Regions from separate parts of the Shewanella sp. VB17 genome, predicted to be linked through region 2. Evidence: predicted binding sites of a transcription regulator. Region 2 holds the regulator's gene; each other region holds the start of a gene.
The links. Region 2 encodes sigma-54, which starts transcription at its own class of promoters, with help from an activator protein. Its sites were predicted from a motif close to GTTGGCACGNNNNTNGNNT; they were not measured.
Positions count from the first base shown of each region.

Region 1 (6,173 bases), 3.6 Mb from region 2:
TTTAGCCATTGTCTTTTTCTTCAAAGGTGCCCTACTCCCCTTACTGGAATTGGTCATGATACTGGCCTTTATGACTACCGTGATTTTTGCCGGACTTAACTATAAATTAATGACCAGCTCCGCTTTAAACAAGTCAGATCGTTACGGCTGGAAAATGAAATGTCTATCAATGCTAGGCATGACCTACCTGATTGGTTTTGCCTTATTGTTTATCTTTTGGATATTGACAAAATAACTGCGCCATCAATAATATGCACTCAAAACCAAGATGGGCAAACATGCCGTTTAAATAAGTCAGAAGATAATCGTAAAACTCAGTTATAATAACATCCACAAGATCCCGCAGACGCGGAATCAACGAGATAAAGACAAAGAATTATGATTAACAACGATATTTTACGCCGCATCCGTTTCATATTTGACTATCCAAATGCAAAAATGATCAAAATTTTTGCCAAAGCAAACCATGAGATGACTCAAGAGTTACTCATTAATATGCTTAAAAAAGAATCAGAAGAAGGCTATCAACCTTGCAATGACAAGATCATGTGTTCTTTCTTAGATGGCTTGATCATTGAAAAACGCGGCTTAAAAGAAGGCGCAGAGATCCCTGAGCCAGCATCACAATTAAACAATAACCTTATCTTTAAAAAGCTAAGGGTAGCACTTGAAATGCGTGAAGATGACATTATCAGCACGTTAGATTTAGCCGAATTCACTATGTCAAAATCTGAATTAGGTGCACTATTTAGAAAGCCGGGTCATAAACACTTCAAAGAATGTGGCGATCAGGTGTTACGTAATTTCACCACAGGTTTATCGCTAAAACATCGCGGCAAATAAACCATTTTACCGAACGAATAAAAACACAGCTTAGTCTGTGTTTTTTTATCCCTAAGAATCTCAGCATGAAAAACAATCGAAGAAAAGCTGAATAAATAGCACTTGAAAGACAACAAAAATCACACTTTGTGTTAGTCTTTAAAAATACCAACAGCATCCTAAATAACTCACTTATCATAAAGGTTACCAATGGACGATCATAAACGCCCGCTCTACCTTCCATTCGCTGGCCCCGCTATTCTTGAAGCCCCGTTAATTAACAAAGGTAGCGCATTTACCGATGAAGAGCGTGTATTTTTCAATCTCGAAGGCCTGCTTCCGCATGTGATTGAAACCATCGAAGAACAAGCATCTCGTGCCTATGACCAGTACACTAATTTTACCAATGATCTCGACCGGCATATCTACCTAAGAAATATTCAAGATACTAACGAAACACTATATTACCGATTAGTCCAAAATCACATTACCGAAATGATGCCCATCATCTACACACCTACGGTAGGTTTAGCCTGTGAACGTTTTTCTAAAAATTACCGTCGCAACCGCGGACTCTTTATTTCTTACCCGCATAAAGACAGAATTGACGATATCCTTAATAACTCGACTCGTCAAAAGGTCAAAATTATTGTCGTCACCGATGGAGAGCGCATATTAGGACTTGGTGATCAAGGTATTGGCGGCATGGGGATCCCAATAGGCAAACTCTCTCTTTATACAAGTTGTGGCGGGATCAGCCCTGCATACACGCTACCAATCACATTAGATGTGGGTACTGATAATCCACATCTACTCGAAGATCCTATGTATATGGGCTGGCGCCATCAGCGTATCGGCGGAGAAGAGTACACAGAATTTGTCGAAGCTTTCATGCAAGCTGTTAGCAGACGCTGGCCCAATGCTTTGATCCAATTTGAAGATTTTGCACAAAAAAATGCCATGCCATTACTTGATCGCTACAAGGATCAATACTGCTGCTTTAACGATGATATTCAAGGTACTGCGGCGGTCACTGTTGGCTCCTTGCTTGCAGCATGTCAAGCTGCTAAGACGCGTTTAAGCGACCAACGCATCGCATTTCTAGGCTCTGGCTCTGCTGGTTGTGGCATCGCTGAAGCCATCGTCGCCCAAATGATTAACGAAGGACTACCCGAGAAGCAAGCTCGTCAACAAGTCTTTATGGTTGACCGCTGGGGAATGCTCCAAAGTAACATGCCTAACTTACTGCCTTTTCAGCAAAAGCTAGCACAACAATGCGATCATGTGAAAAGTTGGGAAAATTTCAGTGATAACATTTCACTGCTTGATGTCATGCACAACGCAAAACCAACAGTGCTTATTGGTGTGTCTGGTGCACCAGGACTATTTAGTGAAGAGATTATTAAAGCAATGCATCAACATTGCCCTAGACCAATTGTCTTCCCACTTTCAAACCCAACAAGCCGTGTTGAAGCAACACCAAAAGATATTCTTCATTGGACTGGGGGCAAAGCCTTGGTTGCAACAGGAAGCCCATTTGAACCTGTTGTTATTGAAGGAGAAGTATACGAAATAGCCCAATGTAATAACAGTTACATTTTCCCCGGTATCGGCCTTGGTGTACTTGCAGCTGGCGCTAAACGTGTCAGTGATGAAATGCTAATGGCGTCAAGTCGCGCATTAGCCGAATGTTCACCTTTAGCCGTTAATGATGAAGGCCCACTATTGCCACCGTTAGAGGACATACATAGGGTGAGTAAACACATCGCCTTCGCCGTCGCGAAAGTTGCTGTAGAACAAGGACACGCATTACCTTGTACCGATGAACAGCTTAAAAAATCAATCGACAACAACTTCTGGACCGCTGAATATCGACGTTACAAAAGAACATCCTTCTAACTCTTAAGTAACAATTAGGGTTCAGGGATCAGAGTTTAGATTCCGGCCCATTGTTATATTGAAAGCTACCATTTGTATACTGGTAGCTTTTTTTCGCCTTCAAATGATGAATCCAGCCCAGAAGAGACGTGGGACTTGTTATCCGACAAATAGGTGATTCTGTTACTTGAAGAGCAGCAAATAACACTTATATAAAGAGGTTTATCATACGCCAGATACAAAAAAACCTTGCGTAAGCAAGGTTTTAAAGTTTGGTACCGGAGGTCGGACTTGAACCGACACGTCTTTCGACAACGGATTTTGAATCCGTCGTGTCTACCAATTCCACCACACCGGCATCATTAAATAGCATTACTAAAAATCTTATCTGATCTCAGTAAGTGACGGGGATTATACCTTTGATCTTGGTAATGGCAAGCCTTTAAAAGCGACAACTTACCAAGTGGTCATTTTTCACTCTTAAAATGTGTTGTTCGACGATAATACATACTTAGGCGAAGAATATGTAGTCAAATACAAACAATAATTATAAGGAGAACTAAGTAAGTTTAGATATAGCCTATCGCACCTTTCCACTCTTTATGTTGCTAAACCTTATGTGTTATGACCCATATAGTTAATCCATTTCGACATACTAAATTCGACATATCAAAAAGAGGGGAGCTATAAATACTCGCTCTTAAGCCGCATGCTTACGTGAGCCGACAACATTATTGGCAAAGTTCGGCCTAGCCTTAATAAGCTGTTGCATTTCTTCCATACTCGGCTCACCAGAGGGTAGCCTTAACACTTGACGGTTTAAGTAAATTCTAGCTCTCATCGAAATTTTATAGTCAGCAGTGGACCCTTGAATAGCATAATGCTTCTGATTACCTATGCTCTCAATAATATTCGTTACTAATAGGCTTTTCACTGCAATTTCCTCCTCAGGCAAAGTTAAGATTGTTTCACCCTGGAGAAAGAACTCCCTTAATAGTGCTCGCTCAGTAGGATCTAATAATCTAACCTTTTCCTCTATTCCCTTAACAATACGCTTATATTTCAAGTGAGCTATTGCTTCATTGAGAAAATAATCCAAAACTTGAGTCATAAAATACGTAATGCCGACAATAAACCCTAAACTAATAAAGTGTAAGTATTCTGTCACTAGAATCTCTAAACTGACAACTTGCAGTAGAGATTTAGGTATAAAAAGAAGCATGCCAGCGACGATGACTAACCATAACATAACATTAAAAACCAATTTTTTAGAGCTTGTTTTTTTAACAAAATTCAACTTTATCTTCTTCATATTCAGGCCTAATGTCAATAAAATGAACAGGACTAACACTAAGCAATATTAATGCCACAAGCACTCATCAATACAGAATAAGTCGCGTAACTGCTTTTATCTTTGTTTATAATTAATTAACAGACACACGAACCTAATTATCCGTCTATGCTTATAACAACAAAACCAAGCGCAATTTACGTAAACATGATGGATTGAGCTAAGAGCGCTCTTTCGTAACACAAGAAAAGGATTCATGAAGTCATTTACAGGCCAATTAATTCATAGCCCTATGGGTTTTAAGCTAACGCTATCAATTGTTATTTTTAGCTCGTTAATCACATTATTAACAACCGGCTTTCAACTCATTAGGGATTATAAAGGCGATGTCGACAGGATCGACAGGCAGTTTACAAATATAGAAAAAGTAAACCTCGATGTACTGGCAGCCAGTATCTGGGTCATAGATGAGCGCCTGATCAACATTCAACTCCATGGGCTTATTCAGCTACCCGACGTCAGTTATATATCAATTAACGATGATAGCGGTCAAGAATGGACCGCTGGTGAACTATCACCTAAAAATACCATCGAAAAATCCTTTGAACTCTCTTATCGTGCAGGCACAGATCGCATTCCCGTTGGTACATTACTCCTACAAGCAGATCTTAAAGCCGTGTACAACAAGTTGCTAGATCGTGCGATAATCATATTACTTTCAAATGCCATAAAGACGTCTATTGTCGCTGGCTTTATCCTCTTCTTAGTCTGGTACATGGTCACACGGCACTTACATCGAATAAGCCAATATTGCCAAAAAATCGATCTTGATTCTCCTTTTGTTCCTCTCACTTTCGAGCAGAATAGTAATAAAAATAAAAATGACGAATTTGATCAAGTCTCTCTAGCCATCAATACCATGCAAGAACAATTAAGAGCTTCATTTTCAGATATAAAGCGATCTAAGCAGGAACTAGTTGATGCGCTAACTGACAGGGAAAGGCTATTAGCAATAGAAACCAGTTATAAAGAAGATCTATCTAGACAAGTAAAAGAGCAAACTCGAGAGCTAGAACAATCGCTAATCGTATTAAAGCGTGCTCAGGAAGTCCTCGTTGAGCAAGAAAAAATGGCAGCACTCGGTGGTTTGGTATCTGGAGTCGCACATGAAATCAATACACCTATCGGAATATGCTTAACTGCAGCCAGCTCACAGCTTCACCATATTGATGAACTGGTAACCGTTATACACAGTGAAGATGCCACCCTAGAAGCAATCGACACGATTTTAGAAGAGTACAAAATGAATTGCGAGCTCATCGTCAATAACATCACTCGTGCAAGCACTTTGATACAAAAATTTAAAACTGTGGCAGCGCAACAAACTCAAGAAGAGAAACGTAGTTTTAATCTTAAGCAAGACTTTATTGATAACCATGAATCAGTCAAAGCCCTATTTACCGACATCACAGTCGATATGCAACTTGAACTAGAGGACACTTTGACAATTAGTACAAATCATAATTTGCTGAAACAGATCATCACCAATGTATTATCTAACGCTTATTCTCATGCATTTAAGCACGTTGAAAAACCAGTGATACACATTCAAGCGTTTCTCGACGGTAAGCAACTTAATATTTTGATACGTGATAATGGCTCTGGGATTTCACAAGATGACTCAACTCGGATCTTTGAACCCTTCTACACAACATCACGTAACAAGGGGGGGGTGGGCTTAGGCTTATCAGGTGCTTTTAATGCTGCAACCTTATTAAAAGGCAGCATTAAATTAATTCAAGAATCGGATCTAGATGGTACCTGTTTCCATATTGACTTCCCTGTCGAACCTCCAGAAAATGAGGATTTTGATCCCATCATTTAGTAAATAAAAAACCAATTTATCAATCAGATCGACCGCGCCCTTCAATAGACCATCTTTCAAGTACTTTGCCATCGCGTACAGCATAAAGTATATCGAAATTGTTTAGCGTTGTGTCACAGTGACTAGGGATAAAAACAATCTGCTGACCAATCTCTAGCCTCCTGCTGTCTTCACTCAAATGTAAAATACCATGTTCATCTCCTCCGGTTTGATAACGGATACTGCTATCGCCATCAACCACTGGCATGCCCAAATCAATTGAAAGACACTTCATACCAGCATCACTCACAACTCGGT
Region 1 covers NZ_JABRVS010000001.1:1,095,112-1,101,284, reverse strand. Annotated here, with positions in the region: gene HQQ94_RS04615 (NRAMP family divalent metal transporter) at 1-235, shown strand, start outside; gene HQQ94_RS04610 (DUF1456 family protein) at 379-843, shown strand; gene HQQ94_RS04605 (NAD-dependent malic enzyme) at 1,033-2,721, shown strand; tRNA gene HQQ94_RS04600 (tRNA-Leu) at 2,974-3,058, opposite strand; gene HQQ94_RS04595 (superinfection exclusion B family protein) at 3,401-4,012, opposite strand; gene HQQ94_RS04590 (ATP-binding protein) at 4,248-5,876, shown strand; gene HQQ94_RS04585 (DSD1 family PLP-dependent enzyme) at 5,896-6,173, opposite strand, start outside.
Region 1: HQQ94_RS04595 (superinfection exclusion B family protein) is a predicted target of sigma-54. The motif match lies at 4,053-4,071, and genes of this name have one in related genera.

Region 2 (6,173 bases):
TATTGTGACTTGACGCTCTAGTTTAGTCATTGCTTAATTCACGGTGGCGGGCTTGGACTGTATGTTTACTATTACTAAAGAGTTTAGCTAGCTGATCAGTGACATAGACAGATCTATGTTGACCGCCGGTACATCCAATGGCAATCGTGAGATAGCTACGGTTGTTGCGTTCTAGGTGTGGCAGCCAGGTTTCCAGCAGGTTTTCAATCTGCCAAATAAACTTATTCACTGTCGGTTGTTGACTTAAGAAAAGCTGCACAGGTTCATCGAGTCCCGTCATTGGTCTGAGATCGGGTTCCCAATGTGGATTCGGTAAAAATCGGACATCAAACATGAAATCCGCTTCTACTGGCATGCCATATTTAAATCCAAAAGATTCAAAGTTGATCACCAACTCTTTATCTACGTAACCTAATAAAATTTCTCTTATTTTATTATTCAGATCATAAATATTGAGATTTGAGGTATCGATATAATGATCAACCAGTTTAGAGACGGGCTCCAATAATACTCGTTCTTGATCTATGGCCTCCTTTAGTGATGTTTTACTTCTCGATAGCGGGTGGAGGCGACGAGTTTCACTGTAACGTTTAAGCAGAATATCATCTCTAGAATTGAGAAAAAAACTTAACAGTTCAGTGCCCTCAGGTAACTTTGAAAGTTGTGTCTTTAATTCAGTCTCGTGTATATTACGAACATCTACGCTAATAGCGACAAGCTCAGTGCTTCCTTTGAGCTGTTCAAGTAACTTGTCCATCAATGTTAGAGGAAGATTGTCGACACAGTAGTAGCCTAGATCCTCCAATACCCTAAGGACAACAGATTTACCCGATCCGGAACGGCCGGATACCATAACCAGTTTCATTGTGTTATCACCTGATAAAGTTCTGATCCATCTTGTGTTTTTCGTAATTGTTTTAAAATTACTTTATCGTTCAGTTTCTGCGCCATAGCAGACAAGGTGCTTAAGTGCTGTTCACATTGATCAGCAGGCACTAGTAGTGCAAATAATATATCTACCGGCTGATTATCAATTGAATCAAAAGGGATTGGCTCCTCGCATTTAATAAATACTGCAACGGGGTGACTAATATTGGTTAACCTTCCATGTGGAATCGCTATACCATTACCTATACCTGTGCTGCCCATTTTCTCTCTCGTTAAAAGACTTTCAAAAATCTCTTGAGAGGAAAGGCTAGGGTACTGGGCAGCAATAAGATCGCTGATGAGTTCCAGTACTTTTTTCTTACTGCCCGGAGTGGCGCAAGTTGTGCACTCCGGCTGCAGGATGGTACTTAATTCCATGGTTAATGTTTTATTTGCTTCTCTTTGTGTTTAATAACCTGACGGTCGAGCTTATCTATCAGGGAGTCGATTGCAGTATACATGTCAGTGTGTTCTGAGGTTGCAAAAACTTCACCACCAGCAAGGTGGAGTTTAGCCTCTGCTTTCTGCTGCATTTTCTGAACATTTAAAATAACGTGCACATTATTGATCTGATCGAAATGTCGTTCAAGCTTTGAAAATTTTTCTTCAATATATTGACGTAATGATTTAGTAATTTCAATGTGATGCCCAGTGACGTTTATTTGCATAGAAATACTCCTCCAGTTTCGATTATGTTAAAATGTGCTCGTTACCTTGAGGTGAATATTGCTATTTATGCATTAAATAATATGCCTAAATGATTAACCTCAATATGTTAATTCTCTATAAACTCTTTCTTTGATTTGATGGCGGGATTAGCATCGCTTCTCGATACTTGGCGATGGTTCGTCTCGCTACCTTGATACCTTGATCAGCTAATAATAGTACCATTTTACTATCACTTAATGGCTTTTGCTGATTTTCTGCTGCAACTAGCTTTTTAATAAAGGCGCGAATCGCGGTTGATGAACATTCGCCACCATCATCAGTCCCCACGTGGCTTGAGAAGAAATATTTTAGCTCAAATATGCCTTTAGGAGTGTGCATATATTTTTGCGTTGTGACACGAGATATAGTCGATTCATGCATTTCGACTTCTTCAGCTATGTCATTTAACACCATAGGTTTCATCGCTTCTTCACCGTATTCAAAGAAGCCTTGTTGGAACTTAACAATACAGTTAGAGACTTTAAGAAGAGTCTCATTTCGACTTTCTATACTTTTGATAAACCACTTGGCTTCTTGTAAGTGTCCACGGATAAATTGACTATCGACTTGACTCTTAGTACTGCGAGCCATGGAAGCATAATGTTGATTAACATTTATTTTTGGCATGTGATCTGGGTTTAGCTCGACGACCCAGCGACCTTTCTTCTTCGTAACAGTGACATCGGGGATAACATACTCATCACGGCTTCGTGTAATGGCAAGCCCAGGGCGCGGTGTTAGTGTTTGGATCAACGCTATTGCTTGTCTTAAATCATCTTCTTTTAATTTTGTTTTTCGCATTAAGAGGCGGAAGTCTCGACCTGCGATGAGATCTAAATATTCCTTAATCAGTAACCTAGCATTGTCTATATGAGGAGTCGTATCAGCATACTGAGCGAGCTGGATAAATAGACATTCACTGAGATCGCGAGCTGCGACGCCAATAGGATCAAAATGTTGCACACGCTTAAGCACGGCTTCAATCTCATCAAGCTCTATGTCAGGATCACCCATCGCTTCTAATATATCGTCAGTACTTTGTGTGAGGTAACCACGTTCATCAATCGCATCGATAATGGCAGTAGCAATAGCCAAGTCATTATCAGAAAAAGGGGTTAAATTTTTTTGCCACTCAAGATGCTCATATAACCCTTCACTGGTTTCGCCTTGAAAAGGAAGGTCATCATTACGCATGGCCCCTGAACTGGAGTTTTGGCTGGCGGTGTAAACCTCATCCCAGGTTGTGTCCATAGGCAGGTCTTCAGGCATAGAATCCTGAGTGAGGGCATCGGACGTGTCAAGCGTGGAGTTATCTTTTTCAGCTTCAGTGTCAGTATCGGCAGTGTTGTTTAAATCTGATTCATTGTCGTTTTTTACATTGGCTTGTTCTTCATCCAACTCAAGTAGCGGATTTGAATCTAATGCTTGCTGGATCTCTTGTTGTAGTTCCAGTGACGACAGCTGCAAGAGACGAATAGCCTGTTGTAGCTGAGGAGTCATGGTTAACTGTTGACCCATTTTTAGCTGGAGTGACGCTTTCATGTACTGCTATTCCCTTCTTGGTACTGATAAAATGAGAAAGCCTGCTGGAGTTATGTGTGGAGTTCATCTCCCTAAATACACTGCATTAGTATCACTCATGATGTTATTTGATACGTATTTATTAGCGTAAATCTCTCCTTTGATTAACTATAGCTTGAATTGCTCACCTAAGTACACTGCTCGAACTTGTTGATTGTCTAAGATTTCAGCAGGCGTTCCTTCGGCAATTAAATTTCCGTGACTGACAATGTATGCATGTTCACAAACGTCTAATGTTTCTCGTACGTTGTGATCTGTAATGAGTACCCCTAAACCGCGACTCTTGAGTTGTAAAATAATTTTTTTTATATCAATAACAGAAATAGGATCGACACCTGCAAAAGGCTCATCAAGTAAAATAAACTTTGGATTGGCTGCTAATGCTCTCGCGATTTCTACTCGTCTTCTTTCACCACCAGAGAGTGTCATGCCTTGGCTATCGCGAATATGGGTAATGTGAAACTCTTCAAGAAGGTGCTCTAATTGCACTTCACGTTCATTACGATTAAGTTCTTTTCGAGTTTGTAATACGGCCATAATATTGTCTCGAACAGACAGTTTTCTAAAAATACTGGCCTCTTGCGGTAGATAACCTATGCCTTTGCGGGCGCGAAGATGGATAGGATCTAAAGTGAGATCATCATCATTAATGAATATCCGGCCTTTATCACTTTGCACCAGTCCTACGACCATATAAAAAGTGGTTGTTTTCCCGGCGCCATTTGGGCCTAATAGCCCGACAATCTGACCTGTTTTAACACGTAAACTCACATCTTGTACTACGGCTCTATTTTTATAACTTTTAGCAAGATTGATTGCTTTTAATGTCAAATCTTTCATTCTTGTTCCTGACTGTTTAATGCCGGGTCAATGGGGTCAATTGGCTGCTCAGGTTTGGTTTGAGGTTTAGATTCTTGTTGGTAATTTTCAGGTCGGATGATGGTGATCACCCGTTCATCGCCTGTGCTTTTCGCGATGAGTTTTTGTTCGGCGAGATTATATAAGATCTGATCGCCTGTGACCTGACTTCCATCTTGCTCGAGCGTAGCATTACCGTTCAAAGTTAGGGTACGCTTAGATAGCTCATAGCGGATTTCTTGTGCATTTGCCGATGCAGGTTTGCCGTCTTCCATTATCTGTGAGTAGGTTGCCGGATTGCCGCTCGCGATTAAAATACGTCCGCTGGTGCCTTCTTCAGTGAAAGCCCGCAGTTTATCAGCATTAATTTTGACAGAGCCTTGTGTGACTTCAACTGGGCCATTAAATATAATTTGATTATTTTTTATATCTGCTTCCTGACTTGCTGCAGATATTTTGACTTCCTGTGTTAAATCATTGACTTTTGCTAAATTAGGAGTGCTGATAAAGCAGAGTAAAGCTGTTATTATACTGATATTTTTTTTCATAAAGCCCTTCAATTTGACGATGTTAATGATGCGTGTGTCGTCCGGTTTTACGGTGACAAAATGATCGCCATCACTGTGGTTCATAGGTGCCATGAACTTGACTGGTTAATGTTACAATTTCAGCATTGAGGTCGCCATATAAACCTAATCCTTCAATGACAAAGTCACTACCGGTAATATAAACTTTTCTATCTGATACCATCATTCTCGTATTGAGATCTAACTCTAGATAGCTGGTGGTGACAGTCTGTATTGGTTCTTTAGTATCTATGGCGTTGATAATCACATTATCCTCGAGTATGACTTTACCTGAGTTTTTATTCATTATGCCCTTAGCTGACTGAACTTGCCATTGAGCTTGGCCTTGGCCTTTCTCGGGGTAAATCAGGTATATTGGTTCAGTAAATAGGGTGGTATTATTATCTTCGTAGTGTTCCATATGTTTGGCGCTGAGTCGATTACTGACTAAACCTAATTCATTATATTGAACGCTTTTTATGTTATCTACAATGTAATCTGGTCGAGATTGCGCATCAAGAGTTAACTCGGTATTTCCTCGTTTCAACTGTACCTGCCAGTAAAGCAATAGCGCGGTGCCAAAAAAGACGGTAATGGCCAGAGTCACTCTATTCATATGCTCATCCCATGAGCAGTTTCGAATTTATTTTGGCTCAGAAGTAAGAGATCAGTCAATTCACGTAATGCACCATGACCTCCTATAATATGAGTAATAAAATCGACATTTTGTTTGACATAAGGGTGACCATCAGCAACACAGACTGATAATCCAACTTGTTTCATCACCGGTAAGTCGACCATGTCATCTCCAATATAAGCGACTTCTTCAGGAGTCACATTGTGAAGTGATAATAGTGCTTGATAGGGGACTAGTTTGTCATCAATCCCTTGATAAATATGAGAAATACCTAATGCACTCATTCGTTCTTCAACTATTTTTGACTTTCTTCCTGTAATAATAGCGACGGATATACCACTGGTGAGCAAAGATCTAATGCCATAACCATCACGAGTATGAAATGTTTTGAGCTCATCACCAGTGTTACTCATATAGACTAAACCATCTGAAAATACGCCATCGACATCGCAGATGAGCAGTTTAATTTTGCTCGCTTTGATCCAAATATTATCCTCTATAGGACCATAAAAGCCTTGATGTGCCATATTTAATCATCTCCATTGTCGCTTTGCATTAGTGAAGCTGCTCATCTTTATCTAAGCTGACTCCATGTAAGGGGAAATCCCCTTAAACTTTTGATTAGATAACGCCAGCTTTCACCATATCTAACATGTTCAAGGCGCCTACCGGGTGTTGATGTTCATCAATGACAATCAAACCGTTGATATCTTTATTTTCCATTACGTTGAGTGCTGCTGCTGCTAAAATATTCGCAGACACAGTAGCACAGTCTCGAGACATCACATCGCTAATTAAGGTGGTGCGTAAATTGGCTTCGCTATCGATAACTCGCCTTAGGTCACCATCGGTAAAGACACCGACTAATTTATGGTCATTATCGACGACCGCGGTCA
Region 2 covers NZ_JABRVS010000001.1:4,696,883-4,703,055, reverse strand. Annotated here, with positions in the region: gene HQQ94_RS20270 (HPr family phosphocarrier protein) at 1-30, opposite strand, end outside; gene rapZ (RNase adapter RapZ) at 23-865, opposite strand; gene ptsN (PTS IIA-like nitrogen regulatory protein PtsN) at 862-1,305, opposite strand; gene hpf (ribosome hibernation promoting factor) at 1,308-1,595, opposite strand; gene HQQ94_RS20250 (RNA polymerase factor sigma-54) at 1,711-3,177, opposite strand; gene lptB (LPS export ABC transporter ATP-binding protein) at 3,325-4,056, opposite strand; gene lptA (lipopolysaccharide transport periplasmic protein LptA) at 4,053-4,622, opposite strand; gene lptC (LPS export ABC transporter periplasmic protein LptC) at 4,693-5,256, opposite strand; gene kdsC (3-deoxy-manno-octulosonate-8-phosphatase KdsC) at 5,253-5,804, opposite strand; gene HQQ94_RS20225 (KpsF/GutQ family sugar-phosphate isomerase) at 5,899-6,173, opposite strand, start outside.

Region 3 (6,173 bases), 2.6 Mb from region 2:
CTTCAAGACACTTCTCCTTATCACCTATCATTGCATTCGCCGTCATCGCTATAATGGGAATATCTTTATTCTCACTGCCTGCTTTACCTGCACGTATCTGTCTGGTTGCTTCATAACCATCCATTTCAGGCATTTGGCAATCCATTAACACTAACGAATAAGGGACATCATCAGCATCACATAACATCTTAATCGCTTGTATCCCGTTATCAGCAACATTAACCGAGATCTTAAAGTCCTCCAGTACTCCGATAGCCACAAGTTGATTAACGTAATTGTCTTCTACAAGTAAAATTCGCTCTTGTGAAGAAAACTGATGAGCCATAGCTTCATGATGACTTAACGTTTGCAGATAATGATGAGTAATAAGAGGTTTTGCACTAAGTAACGCTTCACCCCCTTCACTGATAATCGCTAACGCATCAAATAAATCAGACGTGGTCGTCGGTTTAGGAAAATAGGCACTAAAGCCAAGTTCTGCAAAAAATACGGCATCACCAATTTGAGACATTGATGTCATCATCACCAATTTTATAGCGTCAAATCGGTCATCCGATTTTAAGCGACGACCTAACTCTGCACCATCAACATCCGCCATCTGCATATCTAGAAATGCGACATCAAACTGTGGCAAAGTAGAATGTTGATCCCTAGCAGTACACATCTCTATCGCTTGAGCTGCACTCGCCGCACCTTCGACACTCCCCCCCCAGAATAGCAACTGTTCCATGATCACTTCCCTGTTGGTTGCATTATCATCGACTACCAGCAAGTGTAACTTTTCAATATTGACGCTAGGCACAACAAGTTGGGCTTGTTCACTTAGTCCTAAATTAACTTGAAATTCAACACAAGTACCTTTTCCGACCTCGCTGCTCAAACTCACTTCGCCCCCCATCAGCTGACACACTTTCTGCACTATTGACAACCCGAGCCCAGTGCCACCATACTTTCGAGTCGTCGATGCATCAACTTGACTAAAAGAGTCAAACAAAAAAGGAATTTTTTCCTCAGCAATACCTATGCCTGTATCAGAAATCGTACACTTAAATAACCAACCTGCACCATTATCTCTTCCTGTTAACTCAGCCTTAATTAGCACCTCTCCTTGAGTCGTAAATTTAATCGCATTGCCAACAAGATTTGTCATTGCTTGGCGAAGACGACTTGGATCGCCTGCCACCGTAGAGTATTCGATCCCCTTAAGATCTAAGATCAATTCAAGCTGCTTATTTTGCGCCTGAAATGCCATTCCTTCAGCAAACTCACCCAACATCCCTCTTAAATTAAAATCTAAATTTTCCAGTTCAAGCTTACCTGCATCTATTTTCGAATAATCAAGAATGTCATTAATAAGCGTTAATAGTGATTTGGCGCTCGACAATGCAATACTCACTCTACGTTTCTGATAATCCGTTAAATTTGTATTATTCAACAAGCCGAGCATTCCTAAGACCCCATTCATCGGAGTGCGGATCTCATGACTCATGCAAGCTAAAAATTCACTCTTCACTTTTACCGCTAGATCAGCTTGTTCTTTGGCTAAAATTAATTCTTTTTGCGTCTTCATTCTTTTGCTTATATCATGAAAATTCCATACCCTACCGAGGAGCCCATCATCTGACTTCATGGGTAATGAAACTCGCTCATACACCCTACCATCGACAAATTCTAAGGTATCAAATTCATCACGTTCAGGTTCACAGTAAAGCTGTTCAACTTTTTCAATAAAGTACTCAGGATTAATCAATATATGTTTATTTTCAAAAATAAAATCAACATGATCTTGCCCACTCACCACCTCACTTTCCCACAAAGTCATATAGCTTTCATTATACTGTAATACCTTACCATCGAGACTTGTCACCAAGACACCGTTATTGGTAGATTCAAGCATCGAGTGCATCAAAGACAGGGCTTCTTTGGTTTTAATTTCAGCTAATTTTCTCTTAGTAATATCAGTTCTAATTGCAATGTAACTTTCCGGATTTCCTTGTGCATTATTAAAAGGAGCTACCGTTGTATCAACCCAATAAAAGCGGCCATCTTTAGCACGGTTGCAGATTTCCCCATTCCAAACCTTCCCTTTAGAAATCACACTGTACATGTGTGTAAAAAAAGATCGTGAATGACGACCAGAATTAAGCACACGGTGATTTTTCCCTATTAACTCCTCTTCTTGATAACCACTAATTTCTGAAAAACGTCGATTAACATACGTAATCATGCCTTTTACATCTGTCACGGCTACAATCGCATGCTGATCTAAAGCAAATTTTTGGTCTTCCAAATTATTCAATGCTGTTTGAGCCTGTAAATTAGCTTGATAAAGTGACTCCTCATAAGAGTTTTTAGCCAGTAGCATTTCATTAAAAGCATCGACTAATTGTGATATTTCATTCTTGCTGCTTATCTTTATTGGTTTAACCTTCTCGCCTTTAGCAACATCTAAACTGGCTTGAACCAATTTTTTTACGGGTTTTGTTATCTTTCTTGCCACAAAAACTGCTGAAAGAATAATCGCTAATATGATGAGTATGAGTATTGTTAAGGTCATGTTTGTGAGCCAACCTATCTCCTCAAGTGCTTCATCTCGATCGACCTCACTCACCAATAGCCATTCAACACCAGTCAATTTCACAACATGATGTAAACCGATCACATCACGTCCATTAGGCCCCATGTATTCAAATGCAAAACCATCTAATTTAGATAAAAGCCTTTGCTCTGAAACATCACTAAGATTTGTGTTTTCTCTAGTGTTCAGCCATGCCCTAAATTGAGCTGTATCTATCGATTTGATAGCAACCTCATCCCAATTATTTTCAATGGGTGATAACAATAGACCACTTTCATCAACCAAATAGTGAGTCAATGAACTTTCGCTGTCTACGGTTGAATGCAATGATCTAAGGAAATTTTCGAGCTGTAACTGGATGGCGAATACCCCAATTATATTACCTGCTGTATCGAGGAGGCTTAATGCGATAAAACTAGAAATAGGTATTGATGAAAGCGGGTAACGCTCTATGCCTGAAAAACTCGCCTTACCTGTATTTAAGGAGTGCTCAATACTGGCTGAAAAATGTGAGCTTATAAGTGTTTTACTGAAAATATTTTCCCCAAGATCTGCCTCTCTCGCCACAGAATAAATAATATTGCCATCTGTATCGATTAGGTATATATCATTAACATCATCATATTCACTGACTAAGGTCACAAGATGATGATGATAATCTCCCCTTTTTTCAATCCAATCAGCACTTCTCACATACAGTGCTAGTGGTTGCTCACTGGCGACTAAACCAGCTCTCAATGAGAGCAACATTTGTGGAATTTCCCGAGATTTTGCTTCAACTTTTAAATTAAGCAATCGATAATTAAACCAATTCTGAATAACTTGAGTGGTCAATAGCGATGATTGCGTCAATTTGTCTTCTGCCGCATTAACCAAACTCTGTTTAGCTTGCTCGTAACTAAACCAAGAGACACCAAGAAGTGGAATAAGTGAAAGGGCAAGAAACCACAATGTGAGATCCATTCTAAGTGATTGATATTTTTTTTTACCACACTTTCCTTGCTTAATTGAACTCTCATCCATACAAACTCAACACCTAAATTTATTAGTAAAAAATTATTATTTTTCAACATGACAACTATTTTTATATTAAATCGGCTACAACCAAGTTCTATTCCCATTGAGTATACAAATTATTCAATTTGAGTTTAGCCGAGGACTGGATGTTTTTCATATTTCCACCTTAGTATTTACCTAATCAATATAAAAATAATTAACATGAAACATGATAGCGGTGATTGTTGTACTTCAAACACAACTCAAACCAAAAATCACAGCCCCTCATTCAATACGACTCTGAGCTTTTGCAACTTGATATGCAGTTTGCAAAAAATGCTGCGTTACATGGCAAGTAAAACTGTAATCAACTGTAATCAACTGTATTTAAATATAAAAAAAGTTGGCACAAACTCTGCTTATTACTAATAACTTAGGTTAATAAATGAGGGAACACCAATGAAAAACATAAGTAAGCTGATACTGGTTTTTAATGCAACTTGGCTTTGTCAAAGTAGCTGGGCAGCAGAATTTAATACTTGCCCCACTGAAGCTTTCATTATTCAAACTCCTTCTTCTGTTCCGAAAACATATTCCGTTGAACTTTCTACGGGCAGCTATGTTATCGCGTCAGAGGATATGGGGATCCTTAAAAGCTATAATGGTGTTGGTTTTAATTATCATGATAATTACATTTATGGCTGGGATTATCAGAACAATACCTTAGGTAAAACAGGGAATGACTACCAAATTACCCCTCTAAATATCACCAAAGATACTGATTCAACTGCTGCCGGGAATTTCTTTGTTGGTGATATCGCCATTGATGAAAATGTTTGGTATGGGTATAAACGTAATAAAGGCATGTTCAAAATACCGTTGAACAACCCAGATAATTATACAATGAGCCTAGTCAATGGCAGTAAAGCCAATGCCAATTATAACATTACTGACTTTGCCTTTCACCCAACGGATGGCTATATCTATGCCGTCAGTAATGGTAACACGGGTAATTTACTCCAAATAGATCCGCTGACGGCTGCGTCGACTAACCTAGGAGCCGTTTTAGTCTCATCAGGATCAAATTTTACTTTCGGAGCGCAATTCTTTGACCCCAATGGCATTCTCTACCTCAGTAATAATAGTGATGGTAAAATTTATCGCGTGAATGTTGGTGATGCTGCGCCTAGTGGTGAACTATTTGCTTATGGCCCCTCCTCATCAAGTAATGACGGTGCTCGCTGCGCCTTAGCTGAGGTTCCTATCGGTGACAATGTCGACTTTGGTGATGCGCCAGATAGCTATAAAACATTGATGAGTTCTAATGGAGCAAGACATTCCATTGTTGATGATTTCTACCTAGGATCAGGAGTCGATAATGAATCCAGTGGCTACCCTGCACCATTATCAGATGACAGTAGTGATGCCAATGATGACGAAGATGGGATCCGTTTTCCCACTGGATTCGAGCTTGGCGAATCAGCTCAAATCTTAGTGACAGCGACTGGCAGTGGTGGATATCTCAATGGCTGGTTTGATTGGAATCGTAATGGTATTTTCGATGCTGATGAACATGCCATATCTGCAGAATCACTCAATCAAGGAAGTAATATCATCAACTTAAATGTGCCAACATGGGGCACAGAAGGACTATCTTGGGCCCGTTTCCGCTTTAGTACCTTAGCCGATATCGGCCCTACGGGGGGGGTTGGTGATGGAGAAGTAGAAGACTATCAAATCACTATCACAGAAACAGGCGTAACGATTAACTATTACCCTTCATCTTCAACTTTTACGTCCATCGCCTATGAAGATCTCTACCCTGATCAAGAAGATTACGACATGAATGATGTTATTTTTCACCTAAGATTTACCGAATATGTCAAAAATGGTCAAGTCAGACGTGTCGAATTAGAAGGTCAATTAGCCGCTATGGGAGCCGCTTACCACAACGGGTTTGCTGTTCAACTGCCTGGGATAGCCAGAGGTAATATTAATGAGTCCTCCATTCAATGGAGCATCGATGAGATAGTGCAAACCAACTCACCATTAGAGTCTGGACAAACTAACGCTGTGCTTATATTCACCCAAGATCTCTGGGATCACATCACACTAGCAACCGGATGTGATTATCTCCGCACAGAAGTAGGTTGTGGCACCAGTTACCGTACCACGTGGAAAATGCGTGTACCATTTGAGAACGCAATACCAATCTCTGATATGCCTGAATTTCCATATGATCCCTTTATCTTTGCTACTCCAGGCACTGATCATGGTTTAGCTGCAAAAAATGTTGTCGGTGAACTACCTGGACGCAAACTCGAAATTCACCTCAAAAATAAAGCACCGACAGATAAATTTGACACGGCTTATTTTGGTGCAAGAGAAGACAGATCAGACCCAAATAATGGTCAATATTTCCTCAATGAAAATGGCATGAGTTGGGCACTAGAAATACCCGTTACTTGGAAGCACCCATCAGAAAAGCAAAGGCTGGATATCGCTTATAGTGAGTTTCTAGATTTTGCTGCAGACAAAACAGGCAACACCAATAAAACTTGGTACCTCAATCCAGATTTACAACTTATTTTTCAAGATT
Region 3 covers NZ_JABRVS010000001.1:2,089,937-2,096,109, reverse strand. Annotated here, with positions in the region: gene HQQ94_RS09005 (response regulator) at 1-3,601, opposite strand, end outside; gene HQQ94_RS09000 (LruC domain-containing protein) at 4,034-6,173, shown strand, end outside.
Region 3: HQQ94_RS09000 (LruC domain-containing protein) is a predicted target of sigma-54. The motif match lies at 3,977-3,995, and genes of this name have one in related genera.

Region 4 (6,173 bases), 2.6 Mb from region 2:
TGGGGAGCAGCCTCTGTTGACGTTTCATGTTTAGTGTGTTTCATTATAAGAACTCTTCACCGCCACCACCGCCTAACATAATTTCACCACTATCACTTAAACGCCGCGCAATGGATAAAATTTCTTTTTGCGCGACTTCAACTTCGCTTATCCTAATTGGCCCCATGGCTTCTAAGTCATCAGCCAGTAATTCCGCGGCGCGCTTAGACATATTCTTGAGAACTTTTTCTTTCAGTAGATCATCAGCTCCTTTAAGGGCTTTCATCAAAACATCCTGCTGAATTTCTCTCAATAGCGCTTGTATACCTTGATCATCAACATCGATTAGGTTTTCAAATACAAACATCAGATCTTGTATCTGCTGAGCCATCTCTTCATCCGTCTCTCGTAAGCTTTCCATGAGTTGGCTCTCAACACCTGTATCTAAGAAATTCATGATACTAGCAGCAGCCTTCAACCCCCCCATTTTAGCAGCCTGCGCACCTCCTTGCCCTGCGAACTGTTTCTCCATAATATCATTTAACTCTTGCAATGCCGCAGGCTGAACTTCTTCCAAATTGGCAATCCGTTTCAATAAATCGACACGTGTGTTTTCTGGTGACTGAGAAAAAATTTCAGCCGCTTGATCTGGATCTAAATAGGAAAGTACAATGGTTTGGATTTGCGGATGTTCATTTTGAATAATTGTCGCAACTTGACGTGAGTCCATCCATTTCAGAGATTCAAGTCCCTTAGACCCGCCTCCCATAATGATCTGTTCAATCAGATTACCCGCTTTATCTTCACCTAAAGCAGCCGTTAACGCTTTGCGCACAAAATCTTCGCTGTTAAAACCAATCGAAGAGTATTTTTGCACTTCATCAAGAAAAAGCTGATGTACTGCCTTCACTTTTTCCTGACCAAAATCATTCATCGCAGCCATGACCATGCCGACTTTTTGCACTTGTTTAGGCTCGAGGTTCTTTAAAATAGAAGCGGCATCGGATTCATTTAAACTCAACAATAATATTGCTGTTTTCTCTGCACCGCTAAGCTCATCGGTTAACGATCCCCCACCAGCACTCCCCTCTGCCACTTCTTTATCTTTGTCCATCTTCTTGTAACCATCCTTTAATCACTTGCGTCGACAGTTCAGGCTCATTAGCAACAAGCGCTCTAATTGCCTTAATCATGTCATCGTCTTTATGTAAATCAGGGATCAAAATAGAGCCATCATCATTGTAACTATATTCAGCATCAGGGCGGTCTAACATACCCAGCGTATCTGATGCATATTGATCTTCTATCTCAGCAAGTTCATCACCAAATTTAGGCTCATCTGGCAGGTCTGTTTTATTTGGATTAATAAGCTTACTTAACATAGGTCTGACAACAAACAAGATCAACAGCAGAATAACCATGCCTCCCATGGCTAACTTAATGGCTCGCCAAAACCAAGGTTGTTCCCATGCTTTTACTGCAGGCGCTTCTTCAATCAATTGATCCATAAAGGGGACGCTCACCACTTCAATCGCATCACCTCGCTGAGTATTAAACCCGACAGCCCCTTCGAGTAGACGCCGAATATTGGCCATCTCTTGCTCTGTTCTAGGTATGCGGTTGACTTGACCATCTTCCGAAGCAGGCCCTAGCTTAAAGTCTACAGCAACCGATACACTCACTCGCCTCACTACACCTATTTGTTGTCGAGTATGGCTGATTGTAGTATCTAATTCGAAATTTCGAGTGGCTTCTTTATGTGAAGTTCCTGAACTTTTACTGCTTTCATTTGCATCCTTATTCAGTGCATCTTGTGGGATATTCGCTTCCATTGGTGGTTGATTACTTAATGCTCCAGGTATTCCACCAATGAGCCCAGAGTTAGCATTATTTTCAACCGTCATCTCGCTGCGCAGAGCTGGAAGATCGGGATTAAATCGTTTAGTTGTTTGCTCTACAGCAGTAAAGTCCATACTCACATCAACTTGAGAAGTAAAATTTTCAGGACCAAGGATCGGCATTAAAATGGAATCAACTTTATTACGATATTCTGATTCTTTTTGCTGAACAAGTTCGGATTCACGCCTAGCCCTTGCTGACACTCCATCTTGGCTACCTGAATTGAGTAAGCGACCGTTAGAGTCCGTCACAGTGACTCTAGTAGGCTCTAATCCTTGTACTGCTGAAGCGACTATATCAACAATTGAATCCACTTCTTCTTGCCCTACTCCACCACGCCGAGCATTTATCACCACTGTTGCACTCGGTTTTGAACGATTTCTTGCAAAGACATTTTCTTTTGGAATGGCCAATATGACTTTTGCACGACTGACACTTCGCAACTCTTCAATCGCTCTTGCTAAATTGAGCTCTTGGCTATGCTTTAATCTTGCCATTTCCATGCGTTGACTGACACCAAACCCAGCATCTTGGCTTAAATAATCATTCTCACTGGCAGAACTCGTCACTCCTTCTCGGCTCAACATCAATTTAACATTTTGATATTCATCTTCAGGTACTTTAACAACATCGCCTTCAATCTTATAAATGATTTTATTTTTATCCAGTACATCTAGCACCATGATCATATCTTCTGTCGCCATTTTCCCCAACGGCCTGAATTCAGGCTCTTGCGCCCATAACATCACAGATACAGCAACAGCAAGACAAATTGCCAATGCAATAATCATCGTTACCTGACGTAACATATCCACTCCCCCAAAGGAGCCAAGTCCGCCAGATTTATTCTCTTCTTGTACACCATCTGCCATATCATCATCTAGAGCAGGATCAGTACCTACAACCATATCTGTACTCAAAATATATCCCTACTTGTCTATTCTCTAACGTGTGAGCAAAATACTATTAAAATACAAAAAGGAGTATGACGAATGAATTATACTGGCATACTCATAATAGATTTATATGCTTCAATAAGCTTATTTCTAACTTGAACTGTGGCTTCAAATGCAACACTGGATTTTTCTCTGGCAATAACAGTCTCAGATAATGTGACTCTGTTATCTCCCATATCCAACCGAGTTGCCAAGGATCCTGAATTGGCCTGAAGTTCGCCAACACTTTTAACCGCTTGTGAGAGTAGATCACCAAAATCACTACCAGATGTATTATTTATTTGCTGAGTTATTTGGGGATTAATATTCCCAGTAGGGATCTCACCACTGAGTGACTGCATCTCTTGCAGTAAAGAATTAGCACTAATTTGCATAACTTCCTCCAAAATAGTCGACTAAAAGTAAAGTATTGACAGATAGTTGACAGAAATGACTGTTAACTAGTTAAATGCAATAATCCTGCCAAAATGTGATTTTTTAGTACGATATCAATAAATCCCCATCATGACTATGCGGGGATCTGTATACCTGAATCTCTCATTTTCGCCATTTTATATCTTAGTGTTCTGGCACTTATTCCTAATCGTTCAGCCACTAGCTTTCGACTCCCTTGACATTGAGTCAATGTCTCCAAGATAATGACATGCTCTTGCGCTTTTAATTCATCACCCAAAGCATCCAATTCAACAGAATCCTCTAAACCACTTGATGGGCGTTTTTTATCCTGTGTTAATATCACCTCATCAGCATCAATAATAATCTCGTTCGCTGTAATGCTATGTCCGCTCATAATAATTAACGCTCGCTGGATCACATTATCTAACTCCCTGACATTACCAGGCCATCGATAAGTCAGTAATCGGCGTACGGCACTTTCTTCTAATTTCGGCACCTCAGTGAACCCGCTGGTGATTGCATGCCTTAACAATAAATGTCTCGCCAATGGTAATATATCAGCAGGCCTTTGATGCAATGCAGGCCAAGTGAGAGGAAAAACATTAATTCTGTAGTAAAGATCTTCTCTAAATTCACCAGATTTTGCCATTGATTTGAGATCACGATTCGATGTTGCCAACACCCTAACATCAAGTTTAATATTCTTACGTCCACCAATACGCTCAACCTCTTTCTCTTGTAAAACACGTAGCAGTTTAGCTTGCAGCCCTAGCTCCATTTCAGAAATTTCGTCAAGTAATAATGTGCCTCCTTGTGCCTGTTCAAACTTACCAGGGCAAGCTTGATAAGCGCCAGTAAAAGCGCCTTTTTCATAGCCAAACAATGTGGCTTCAAGCATATTTTCAGGAATTGCAGCACAATTAATCGCAACAAATGGTTGTTCTGAACGTGAACTGTTGAGATGAATAAACCGGGCAAGTACTTCCTTACCTGAGCCACTGGGGCCCATTATCATCACAGAAGCATCAGAGGTGGCAACTCGCTGCGCTAACGACAATAAAGCTAAACTTTTTTCATCTGCAACAACAGGTTGCTCATGAGACAATTTAGGCTTCAAATAACGAGAAACTTGATTTAATAGCACCTCTGGTGCAAAAGGTTTTGCCAAATAGTCAACAGCACCTAATTTCATCGCATTAACGGCATTGTCTATCGTCGCATATGCTGTCATTAACAATATCGGCACGTGAGCATGCTGTTGCTGAAGATAGTTCAGTAAACCTATGCCACCGATCCCTTCCATCTGCACATCACTGATCACCATATCAAATGACTCATTTTTAAGTTTTATAATTGCATCTTCAGCAGAAGCAACATCAATGCATTCATAATGTGCCATCAATAAGGTATCGAGTAAGGCTTCACGAAGTGCACGATCATCTTCGACCAGTAATAACTTACCTTCTGACATAGTCAGTCCCTCCATCATCTTTACTGCAGTAAAACGGATTTGACTGCTCAGTTTCATTCCCCACTATTTTGGGAAAATGCAACAAAGCTCTACACCCATTATTTTTTTCACATCTAAGTTGCATCTTGCCATTATGATTAGCCACAACGGACTGCACGACTGCTAATCCCAGTCCAGTACCTTGTGGCTTTGTGGTGAAGAAGGGCTCAAGCACCTTATGCTGCATTGCTTTGTCTAAGCCTTGACCATTATCGATAATGTCGATGTGTAAACACGAATCTGTTTCATACCCTTGAATTTTGACCTTAGTCGATCCCGCTTCAATACTGTTGACAACAAGATTATTAATCGCAGAGCTTAACGCACTATGGTTAGCAAAAAATAAACTATTAGAAGTGTCAACAAACTCTAACTGGCATAAATGCTGCTCGGCAATAGGCTCACAATTAGCTAATACGCTTGTCATTACCGTTGAAATATATTCTGGCTCACCTTTGTCTTGTGGACGACCCTTCGCCATCAAGAGCATGTCATTAACCTGATGCTCTAATTCATTAAGCCTATCGACTAGCTTAGTTTGAAATCGTCTTCTTGACCTATCAGTCAATTTTAGGCTACCTAGATTTGATGCGTACAACAAAGCAGCTGTCAATGGGGTACGTACTTGATGAGCTAATGTTGCCACCATTTTACCTAAAGCTGACAGTCGCTGTAGATGGGAGATATTTTTTTGTAGAAGACGGGTTTCAGTCAAATCGGTGAGCACGATTAACTGCCCAGCTTCGGGTGTAAGAGGAGTGATGGCAAGTTTGACTCTACGGCCATTACGAAGTGAAACCTCATGCCCATCATCATCTTGAGGAGCAAAAGCACGATTGATAACTTCAATCCACTTTACCCCCACTAAAGGTAATCCTAATAGTGTCGATGCTACCGGATTAACATCAGTCACTCGTCCATCATCATTGATAATGACAACCCCCGATGGCATCGCATGTAAAATACGTTCAATCCGGTTGGACATATTGACTCCAGATGCCGTGTCCAACCACTGATTGGCATGCAGAGCCACTTTATCGCATAGTATTTGAGAGTTTACAGGCATATCCACTCCGTCAAAAAATTGCTACTGACGGGGTTTATGCAGATTTTAAGCCAGAAAAAAACAACAAGGTTAAATTAATGTTTTTTTTATTATTTAACCACCCTAAATAAAGATGATAATTATCACTTATCATCAAAAAAACAAACATCATAAATAAAAAAAACCTCATATAGCGGTGATATTATCACCCATATATGAGGCTGTAATGTCTATAAATAAAAGCATAAATACGCTATGCCACTATTCTTTTCCCATGCCATACTTTCTCATTTTTTCAACTAGTGTTGTTCGCCTAATCCCTAGCATTTCGGCCGCTCTAGCCACAACGTTATCTTGCTGCTCTAAAGCTTGTCTAATCATATCGATT
Region 4 covers NZ_JABRVS010000001.1:2,047,818-2,053,990, reverse strand. Annotated here, with positions in the region: gene fliH (flagellar assembly protein FliH) at 1-44, opposite strand, end outside; gene fliG (flagellar motor switch protein FliG) at 44-1,093, opposite strand; gene fliF (flagellar basal-body MS-ring/collar protein FliF) at 1,080-2,786, opposite strand; gene fliE (flagellar hook-basal body complex protein FliE) at 2,876-3,208, opposite strand; gene HQQ94_RS08815 (sigma-54 dependent transcriptional regulator) at 3,343-4,701, opposite strand; gene HQQ94_RS08810 (PAS domain-containing sensor histidine kinase) at 4,688-5,806, opposite strand; gene HQQ94_RS08805 (sigma-54 dependent transcriptional regulator) at 6,047-6,173, opposite strand, start outside.
Region 4: fliE (flagellar hook-basal body complex protein FliE) is a predicted target of sigma-54. The motif match lies at 3,283-3,301, and genes of this name have one in related genera.